Regions from separate parts of the Streptomyces sp. NBC_01298 genome, predicted to be linked through region 1. Evidence: riboswitches for the same ligand, from Rfam matches in the RefSeq annotation. Region 1 holds a riboswitch; the other holds the start of a gene.
The links. A riboswitch is a leader RNA that binds a small molecule or an ion and turns the genes downstream of it on or off. The one in region 1 is predicted to bind cobalamin.

Region 1 (4,412 bases):
GGCTCGTCCAGGATCAGCACCCGTGGAGCCATCGCCACCGCCCCGGCGATCGCCGCGCGCTTGCGCTGACCGTAGGAGAGCAGGTGGGTGGGGCGGTCCCGGAGCGGGGTGATGTCCAGGGCGGCGAGGGCCGAGTCCACGCGGGCGCGGACCTCCGGAGCGGGGAGCCCCAGGTTCATCGGGCCGAAGGACACGTCCTGTTCGACCGAGGCCGCGAACAGCTGGTCGTCGGGGTCCTGCACCACGAGCTGGACGGACGTACGCAGCCGGGTCAGCCCGGCCCGGCCGTACGAGACCTCCGTGCCGTCCAGCCGCAGCGATCCCGCGCCGGGCCGCAGGCCGCCGCTGAGCAGCCGCATCAGCGTGGTCTTGCCGCTGCCGTTGCGGCCCAGCAGGGCCAGCGCCCGGCCCGGCGCGATGGCGAAGTCGACGCCGGTCAGGACCGCCGGGCCGTCCTCGTAGGCGTAGCCCGCGCCGGACAGCTCGATCAGGGGGGTGGCCACCGGGTTCACAAGAAGAGCCCCTTCAGGGTGAGGGTCAGGGTGATCAGGGCCGCCAGCAGGCCCGCGGTGGCCGTCAGGAAGCGCCACGACAGGGCCGCCTCCGGTACGAGGACCCGCAGGGCGCCGTCGTAGCCGCGTCCGGCCAGCCCCGCCTGGAGCTTGGCCGCGCGGTCGAAGGCCCGTACGAAGGAGGTGGCGGCGAGCCCCGCCAGGGAACGCCACACCGCCGCCCGACCGGTGTGCCCGAGCCGGGCCGCCTGGGCCCGGCGGACCTGGGCCATGGAGTCGAGCAGCAGGAAGCCGATCCGGTACATGACCAGCGCGACGTCCACCACCGGGGCCGGCACCCCGGCCCGGACCAGCCGGGGCAGGACGTCGGAGACCGGGGTGGTGAACGCGAACAGCAGCAGTCCGAGCGAGGCCGCCGAGGTACGCAGCAGCAGTTCGGCGGCGGTCCGGGGGCCGTCGGGGGCCAGGGAGACCGGCCCCGTGGGGCCGCCGACCGCGAACAGCAGCGGCAGCGCCCCGGTGAAGCAGAAGCCGAGCGGGATCCGGAAGGCCCGCCAGAGCTGCCGGCCGGCCACTCCGGCCGGGCCGAGCAGCACGGCGAGGGTGGCGGCGGCCACCAGCGGCCCGCCGGGCCAGGGCGGCAGGCACACGGCGGTGACCGTCAGCCCGATCCCGAGCAGGGCCTTCTCCAGCGGGTGCCGGCCGCGCCAGCGACTGCTGTGCGCGGCCACGTCGATCGGCAGCACCGCCTAGGCCTCCGGGCCGGTGGCGGTGGCGGTGGTGGTGGCAGCGGCGGCGGCAGCGGCCCCCTGGCGGCGGCCCTTGCGGACGCCGAAGTAGTACGCGAGCACGCCCGCGCCCAGTGCCGCCTGCAGGGCGAACAGCGCGGACTCGACCTCGCCGGAGGGGGGCTCGTAGAGAGGGGAGAACCAGGGCTCGTAATCCGGCTTCAGCTCGGTGATCGCGGCCTCCGCCTGCGCGTCGGCGCCCGTGAAGGGCTCCTCCTTGCCCTCGCCCAGCCCCAGGGCGATCGGCAGCACGGCCAGCGCCGCCACCAGGAGCAGCAGCAGGCCGTTGATCTTCGTATTCTTGGACATCCCGCTCATCAGGCCGCCGCCTTCTCTCCGGTGGCCGTACCGGTACCACCACCGGTACGGGGGGCCGTCAGCTTCGCGACACCCAGCCTGACCAGGTCCGACTTGCTCGACGCCATCAGTAGCCGCATCACCAGGACGGTCAGCAGCCCCTCGCTCACGGCCAGCGGGATCTGCGTGACCGCGAAGATCCCCCCGAACTTCGCGAGCGAGCCCGCGACACCGGAGGCCGGGTCGGGGAAGGCCAGGGCGAGCTGCACGCTGGTGACGCAGTAGGTGACCAGGTCGGCGAAGAAGGCGCCGAAGAAGACGGTCACCATCAGCGGGAGCCCGGACGTGCGCAGCAGCCGGTAGACGGCGTAACCCGCCCACGGGCCGGCGATGGCCATCGAGAAGACGTTGGCGCCGAGGGTGGTGAGCCCGCCGTGCGCCAGCAGCAGGGCCTGGAACAGCAGGGTGATCGTGCCCAGCACCGCCATGATCGGCGGCCGGAACAGGATCGCCCCGAGCCCGGTGCCCGTGGGGTGCGAGCAACTGCCGGTCACCGACGGGATCTTCAGGGCGGACAGGACGAAGGTGAAGGCCCCGGACGCACCGAGCAGCAGCGTGCTCTCCGGGTTGGCCTTCACCTCGCGGGTGAGCGCGCGGACGCCGTGGACGACGAAGGGGGCGGACGCGGCGCCCCAGGCGACCGCGTGCAAAGGGGGCAGGAACCCCTCGGCTATATGCATGGGTAGGGAGACCTCTCCAGCACCTCGTGGATGGACAACGCGCCCCGGCCGGTCTCCTGGCTCACGGGTTGACGTCCATGCCCCGCCTTCCCGGGCAGCGCGGAACCTCCCGCGCAGCCCAGTGGCTTTCCCGCAGGAGTGGAGCCGGACTTCCCGATCACAGTGGCGAGGGCCGCACCGGTTTCCCACCGGTTTCCCGAACACCAAGGCCCGCTGACCCTAGTCGGCCGCACGGACCGGTCACAAACCCGCCCCCGTCGGGCCGGGCCGCGGCGGCCCCGGACGGATGCGGTCCGGTGGCGGCCGCGCCGGGCCCCGGCGAGGCTGGACGGGTGGCTACCGACCCCGCGCAGGACCTCGACTACTCCGACCTCACCGCCGTGTACGTCAACTGCACGCTCAAGCGATCGCCCGAGCCCAGCAACACCGAGGGCCTGATCGGGAAGAGCCGCGCGGTGATGGAGGCGGCCGGGGTCCGGACCTCGCTCATCCGGGCCGTCGACCACGACATCGCCACCGGTGTCTGGCCCGATATGACCGACCACGGCTGGGACGACGATCAGTGGCCGGTGCTCTACAGCCAGATCATGGACGCCGACATCCTGGTGCTGTGCGGCCCGATCTGGCTCGGGGACAACAGCTCGGTGATGAAGCAGGTCATCGAGCGGCTCTACGCCTGCTCGTCGATCCTGAACGAGCAGGGCCAGTACGCCTATTACGGGCGCGTGGGCGGGGCGCTGATCACCGGCAACGAGGACGGCGTCAAGCACTGCGCCATGAACATCCTCTACAGCCTCCAGCACCTCGGCTACGCGATCCCCCCGCAGGCCGACGCCGGATGGATCGGCGAGGCCGGACCCGGGCCCTCGTACCTGGACCCCGGATCCGGCGGTCCCGAGAACGATTTCACCAACCGGAACACGACCTTCATGAGCTGGAACCTCATGCATCTGGCCGCCCTGCTCAAGCGGGCCGGCGGGATGCCGGCGCACGGCAACCAGCGCTCCCTGTGGGACGCGGGCTGCCGCTTCGACTTCCCGAACCCCGAGCACCGGTAGCGGCCGGGCCCGGTCTCCCGCCGGCGGTGCGTGCTCAGCAGACGTTCGGGTGCGCGACGTCCAGGACGAAGCGCTCCGGGGCGTGCAGCTTGAACGAGGTGTAGGCGGGCTTGGTGTCGAAGGCGGCGCCGAGGGTGACGTACCCCTCGTAGTCGCCGGTGAGGGCGAGGCCCTTCAGCTTGGGCAGGTAGATCTTGACGAGCTTGGGCCCGAGGTAGACGTTGTTGCCCGCTTCGTCGTGTCCGGCGGCGGGGTGCAGACGGATCTCCAGGAAGTACCGCCCGGCCAGCGGGACGGGCTTGCCGGACCCGTCGTAGACCAGCTTCGGGACGGGGGTCACGGTGACCTCGGGTACGTATCCCCGCAGGTCGACGACCACCCGGTCGTACGTGCAGTGACCGCCCCAGCGGGCATTGACGACGAGCGGCGTGGCGGTGGCGGTGGTGGTGGCGGGTGTGGCCGGGGTTGCGGTCGTGGCTGCGGCGGAGGCCGGTGCGGCGAAGGCCAGAGTGGCGGCGAGCAGTGCGCCCAACCCCAGTGCGGTGGCCTGCCGGCGGCGTGGACGGTTCATGGCGTCCCCTCGATTCCGAGAGACGGGGAACGGTGTCAGCCGTGAAGACGCGCCCGGTACGACTGCGGTTGCACCGGGTTCACCGGGTTCGGCCGGTCCAGCCGGTTCAGCTGGGCAGGAGGGCGCTCAGCTCGGCGTCGAGGTCGTAGTACCGGTGTTCCCGGCCGCGCGGTACCAGCTCGGTCATCCGGCGGCACAGCGCCTGTACGTCCTTGGCCCGGGCGGACACCACGCAGGACTGCGCGCCGTTGCTGAAGGCGAGGAAAACCCGCGGCTCGGTGCCCTTCCAGCGCGGCCACACCTGGATGTCGCCCTCGCCGGTGGCGCAGACCTGGCCGTCGAGCAGCAGTTCCCGGGAGAAGACCCAGTGGGCGAGGTGCATCCCGGCACCCTCGAAGTCGAGGGAGATCTCGTAGGGCCGGTCGCTGCGGTACACGAAGACGCCC
Region 2 (4,412 bases), 280 kb from region 1:
CTCAGGGTCTCGCGCTTGAAGAGGTTGGAGACCTGCGGCTCGATGCACTCGTACACGCCCGCGATGGAGGCGATGGTCGCCGTCGGGGCGATGGCGAGGAGGAGGGAGTTGCGCATGCCGGTCGCGGCGACCCGGGCGCGCAGCGCGTCCCAGCGCTCCGGCCAGTTCAGTTCGACGTCGTAGTGATCGGGGTGCAGGACGCCGCGGGCCGTGCGGGTCTGCTCCCACGCGGGGAGCGGGCCGCTGCGCTCGGCCAGGTCGCAGGAGGCCTCGTACGCCGCGAGCATGATGCGCTCGGAGAGCTTCGTGGACAGGGCCTTCGCCTCGGCGGAGTCAAAGGGGATCCGCAGCTGGAAGAAGACGTCCTGGAGGCCCATCGCGCCCAGGCCCACCGGGCGCCAGCGGGCGTTGGAACGGCCGGCCTGCTCGGTCGGGTAGAAGTTGATGTCCACGACGCGGTCGAGGAAGGTGACCGCGGTGCGGACGGTCTCGTCCAGGCGCTCCCAGTCGATGTCGCCCGACTCGGCGAGCACGAAGGCGCCGAGGTTGACCGAGCCGAGGTTGCAGACGGCCGTCTCGCCGTCGTTGGTGACCTCGATGATCTCGGTGCACAGGTTCGAGGAGTGGACGACGGTGCCCGGCTCGGCGGTCTGGTTCGCCGTGCGGTTCGAGGCGTCCTTGAAGGTCATCCAGCCCTGGCCGGTCTGCGCGAGGGTGCGCATCATCCGGCCGTACAGGTCGCGGGCGGGCATGGTCTTGCGGGCCAGGCCCGACTCCTCGGCCTTGCGGTAGGCGGCGTCGAACGCGTCGCCCCACAGGTCCACCAGCTCGGGGACGTCGGCCGGGGAGAACAGCGACCAGTCGGCGTCGGCGTTCACGCGGCGCATGAACTCGTCCGGCACCCAGTGCGCCAGGTTCAGGTTGTGCGTGCGGCGCTGGTCCTCGCCGGTGTTGTCGCGGAGCTCCAGGAACTCCTCGATGTCCGCGTGCCAGGTCTCCAGGTAGACCGCGGCGGCGCCCTTGCGGCGGCCGCCCTGGTTCACGGCGGCGACGGAGGCGTCGAGGGTCTTCAGGAACGGCACGATGCCGTTGGAGTGACCGTTCGTGCCGCGGATCAGCGAACCGCGGGCGCGGATGCGGGAGTACGAGAGGCCGATGCCGCCGGCGTGCTTGGACAGGCGCGCGACCTGGTGGTAGCGGTCGTAGATCGAGTCGAGCTCGTCCAGCGGGGAGTCCAGCAGGTAGCAGGAGGACATCTGCGGGTGCCGGGTGCCGGAGTTGAAGAGGGTGGGGGAGGAGGGCAGGTAGTCGAGGCGGCTCATCAGCCGGTAGAGCGAGGCCACTTCCTCGACGGCCTGGACCGAATCGTTCTCGGCGAGGCCACAGGCCACGCGCAGCATGAAGTACTGCGGGGTCTCGATGACCTGGCGGGTGATCGGGTGGCGCAGCAGGTAGCGGCTGTGCAGGGTGCGCAGGCCGAAGAAGCCGAAGCGGTCGTCGGCGCCCTCGGCGAGGGCGTGCCCGACCAGCGCGTCGAGCCGGCCCGCGTGCAGGCGTACGAAGTCGGCGGTGCGGTCGGCGATCAGGCCCTCGCGGTGGCCGACCTCGACGGAGCCGGAGAAGGAGGTGGAGCCCTGGCCGGCGGCCTCATCGCGGACGGCCAGCGTCAGCAGGCGGGCGGCGAGGCGGGAGTACGCCGGGTCCTCGGAGATCAGCCCGGCGGCCGCCTCGGTGGCGAGCGTACGGAGCTCCGCCTCGTCGGCGGCGGCGCTGCGGCCGCGCAGCGCGGCGGCGGCGACCCGGCCGGGGTCGGTGTCGGGCAGGTCGGCGGTCAGCTCGGTGAGCGTGCGCAGGAGCGCGGCCCCCGGACCCTCATGGGCGGACGGGTCGGACGCGGCGCGCGGTGCGGAAGGCGCGATGGTCACGGGGGGAGCTCTCCCTCGCTCGGCTCCGGGAACACCTTTGGTGCGGGGCGCGAGGGGGCGCACGTGGGGGAGCGCGTGCCTGGCAGGGCAGTGCGCGTGCGCCACGTGGCGTCCACCGGCCCAACCGCGAGGCCCGGACGTGTCTGCACCCGGTTCGGTCGAACCGGGAGCACTGTCGACAGGTCCTCGGACTTGCGGATGCGCCGATCGAGTCGGTGCATTTCATACCGTTGCGGGACAGTTCCGGATTCTCACCGGATTCCCCTGCGACGACAGCGAGCATGAGCATACATGTGGGGGCCGGTGCTTGCGTTGGCCCCCACATGTTGTGTCGCTCCTCGGGGGCGGCGCGCCGCTAGAGCTCCAGGCGGTAGGTGAGCAGGGGGAGGCCCGGAACCGGGTACCAGTCCCGCTCGGGGGTCCGTACGAAGCCCAGCCGGTCGTAGATCCGGTGCGCCCCGAGCATCTTCCGCGTGGTGGACAGCACCAGGTGGTCCACGCCCTCCAGCTCCCGGGCGCGGCTCACGCAGGCCCGTACGAGGGCTTCGCCCGCGCCGCGGCCGCGCGCCGCCGGGGAGACGGCCAGCATCCGGAACTCCGCCTCGCCCGGGCCCGCGATATCGCACAGCGGGCTGCCGGGAGGGGCGAAGGTCACACCGCCGAGCAGCGTGCCCTCGTACTCCGCGACGAGGACCTCGCCGTCGGGGGCCCGGCCGGCGACATCGCGCAGCCGGTTCAGGTAGGGGTCGTCCTCGGAGGAGTGCAGCAGTCCGTCGTCGAGGTACGCCCGTGCGGTGATCTCGCCGAGTTCTTCGTATTCGGCGGTCGCCGCCGTCCTGATGATGATGTCCATGGCATCGAGTGTGCGCCAGGGGAAGAGAAGGGGCCGCCGCGTTCCGTCGGGTGGACGGCGGAACGCGGCGGCCCCGTGGGCCCGGCCGTTCAGCGGCATCGGTCGGCCTCCGGGGCCCACCGGTTCAGCAGCAGCGGAACCCTTCGCGCGGGTCGCCCTCGCGGGCGTCCGTACGGGCCCGTTCGAAGGCCCGGCGCGACTGGACCGGCGCGTCCGGGTCGTGCGTACGGGCGTGGGCGACGTAGTGGTCGTAGGCCGCCTCGCCCGAGAACTCCCGTACGAAGAACCGGGCCCGGCCCAGCGCGTGGCGCAGGCGCGTCACGCGACCGGCTCCTTCACGCGGCCTCCGCCCGAGTCGAGGCCGGCCGCGGCGAGCTCGGCCCGCTCCTCGGCGGTGGGGATGAGGCCGGCCGGGGCGACGAGCTTGGACTCGGTCCACGGGACCTCGACCAGGGTGACCGACTCGGGCTTGCGGATGGCCTTGAGGCAGGTCCGGGCCGCGTCGACGAGCACGATGATGATCAGCAGGGCGAAGAACACCGACAGGACGCCGTCCACCGTGGCGTTGGTGACCACGGTGTGCATCTCGTCCATGTTCTTGGCGGGCTTGAGGACCTTGCCCGCGTCGATCCCGTCCTGGTAGAGGTCCCGCTGCGCGAAGAAGCCGATCTTCGGGTTGTCGGAGAAGATCTTCTGGTAGCTGGCGGTGAGCGTGACGGCCAGGTCCCAGGCCAGCGGAACGCCCGTCACCCAGGCCCACTTGAGCCGGCCGGACTTGATCAGCAGGGTGGTGCAGACGGCCAGGGCGACCGCCGCGAGCAGCTGGTTCGCGATGCCGAACAGCGGGAAGAGCTGGTTGATGCCGCCCAGCGGGTCCTTGACGCCGACCCACAGGAAGTAGCCCCAGCCGCCGACGACGACCGCGCTGGCGAACCAGACGCCCGGCTTCCAGCTGACGTCCTTGAAGGACTTGTGCACGTTGCCGAGGGTGTCCTGGAGCATGAAGCGGCCCACGCGGGTGCCCGCGTCGACCGTCGTCAGGATGAACAGGGCCTCGAACATGATCGCGAAGTGGTACCAGAACGCCTTCATGGAGGAGCCGCCGACCACGGCCGAGAAGATCTCCGACATTCCGAGTGCGAAGGTCGGGGCGCCGCCCGTACGGGACAGCAGGCTGGTCTCCTCCACGTCCTTCGCGGCCTGCGCGAGGGCCTCGGGGGAGATGGCGAAGCCGAAGTTCGTGACGGCCTGCGAGGCCGTCTCGACGGTGGCGCCGACGACCCCGCCGGGGGAGTTGATGGCGAAGTACAGGCCGGGATCGATGATGCAGGCCGCGATGATCGCCATGATGGCGACGAAGGACTCGGTCAGCATCGCGCCGTAGCCGATGACCCGGACCTGGGTCTCCTTCTGGATCATCTTCGGGGTGGTGCCCGAGGAGACCAGGGAGTGGAAGCCGGACAGCGCTCCGCAGGCGATGGTGATGAAGACGAACGGGAACATCGAGCCCGCGAAGACCGGCCCGTCGCCGCGCGAGGCGAACTCGGTGACCGCCGGCATCTTCAGCGTCGGCATGGCGATGACCACGCCCACGGCCAGCAGCCCGATGGTGCCCACCTTCATGAAGGTGGAGA

Region 2: another riboswitch for cobalamin. It lies ahead of OG730_RS14465 (ribonucleoside-diphosphate reductase subunit alpha); the one in region 1 lies ahead of OG730_RS13280 (energy-coupling factor ABC transporter permease).

Annotation. Positions count from the first base shown of each region.
Region 1 is NZ_CP108414.1:2,984,162-2,988,573, reverse strand. It holds gene OG730_RS13295 (energy-coupling factor ABC transporter ATP-binding protein) at 1-503, opposite strand, end outside; gene cbiQ (cobalt ECF transporter T component CbiQ) at 509-1,258, opposite strand; gene OG730_RS13285 (energy-coupling factor ABC transporter substrate-binding protein) at 1,262-1,609, opposite strand; gene OG730_RS13280 (energy-coupling factor ABC transporter permease) at 1,618-2,337, opposite strand; cobalamin riboswitch at 2,367-2,560, opposite strand; gene OG730_RS13275 (flavodoxin family protein) at 2,670-3,395, shown strand; gene OG730_RS13270 (AMIN-like domain-containing (lipo)protein) at 3,430-3,966, opposite strand; gene OG730_RS13265 (SsgA family sporulation/cell division regulator) at 4,073-4,412, opposite strand, start outside.
Region 2 is NZ_CP108414.1:3,261,041-3,265,452, reverse strand. It holds gene OG730_RS14465 (ribonucleoside-diphosphate reductase subunit alpha) at 1-1,925, opposite strand, end outside; cobalamin riboswitch at 2,086-2,214, opposite strand; gene OG730_RS14460 (GNAT family N-acetyltransferase) at 2,281-2,778, opposite strand; gene OG730_RS14455 (CstA-like transporter-associated (seleno)protein) at 2,903-3,100, opposite strand; gene OG730_RS14450 (carbon starvation CstA family protein) at 3,097-4,412, opposite strand, start outside.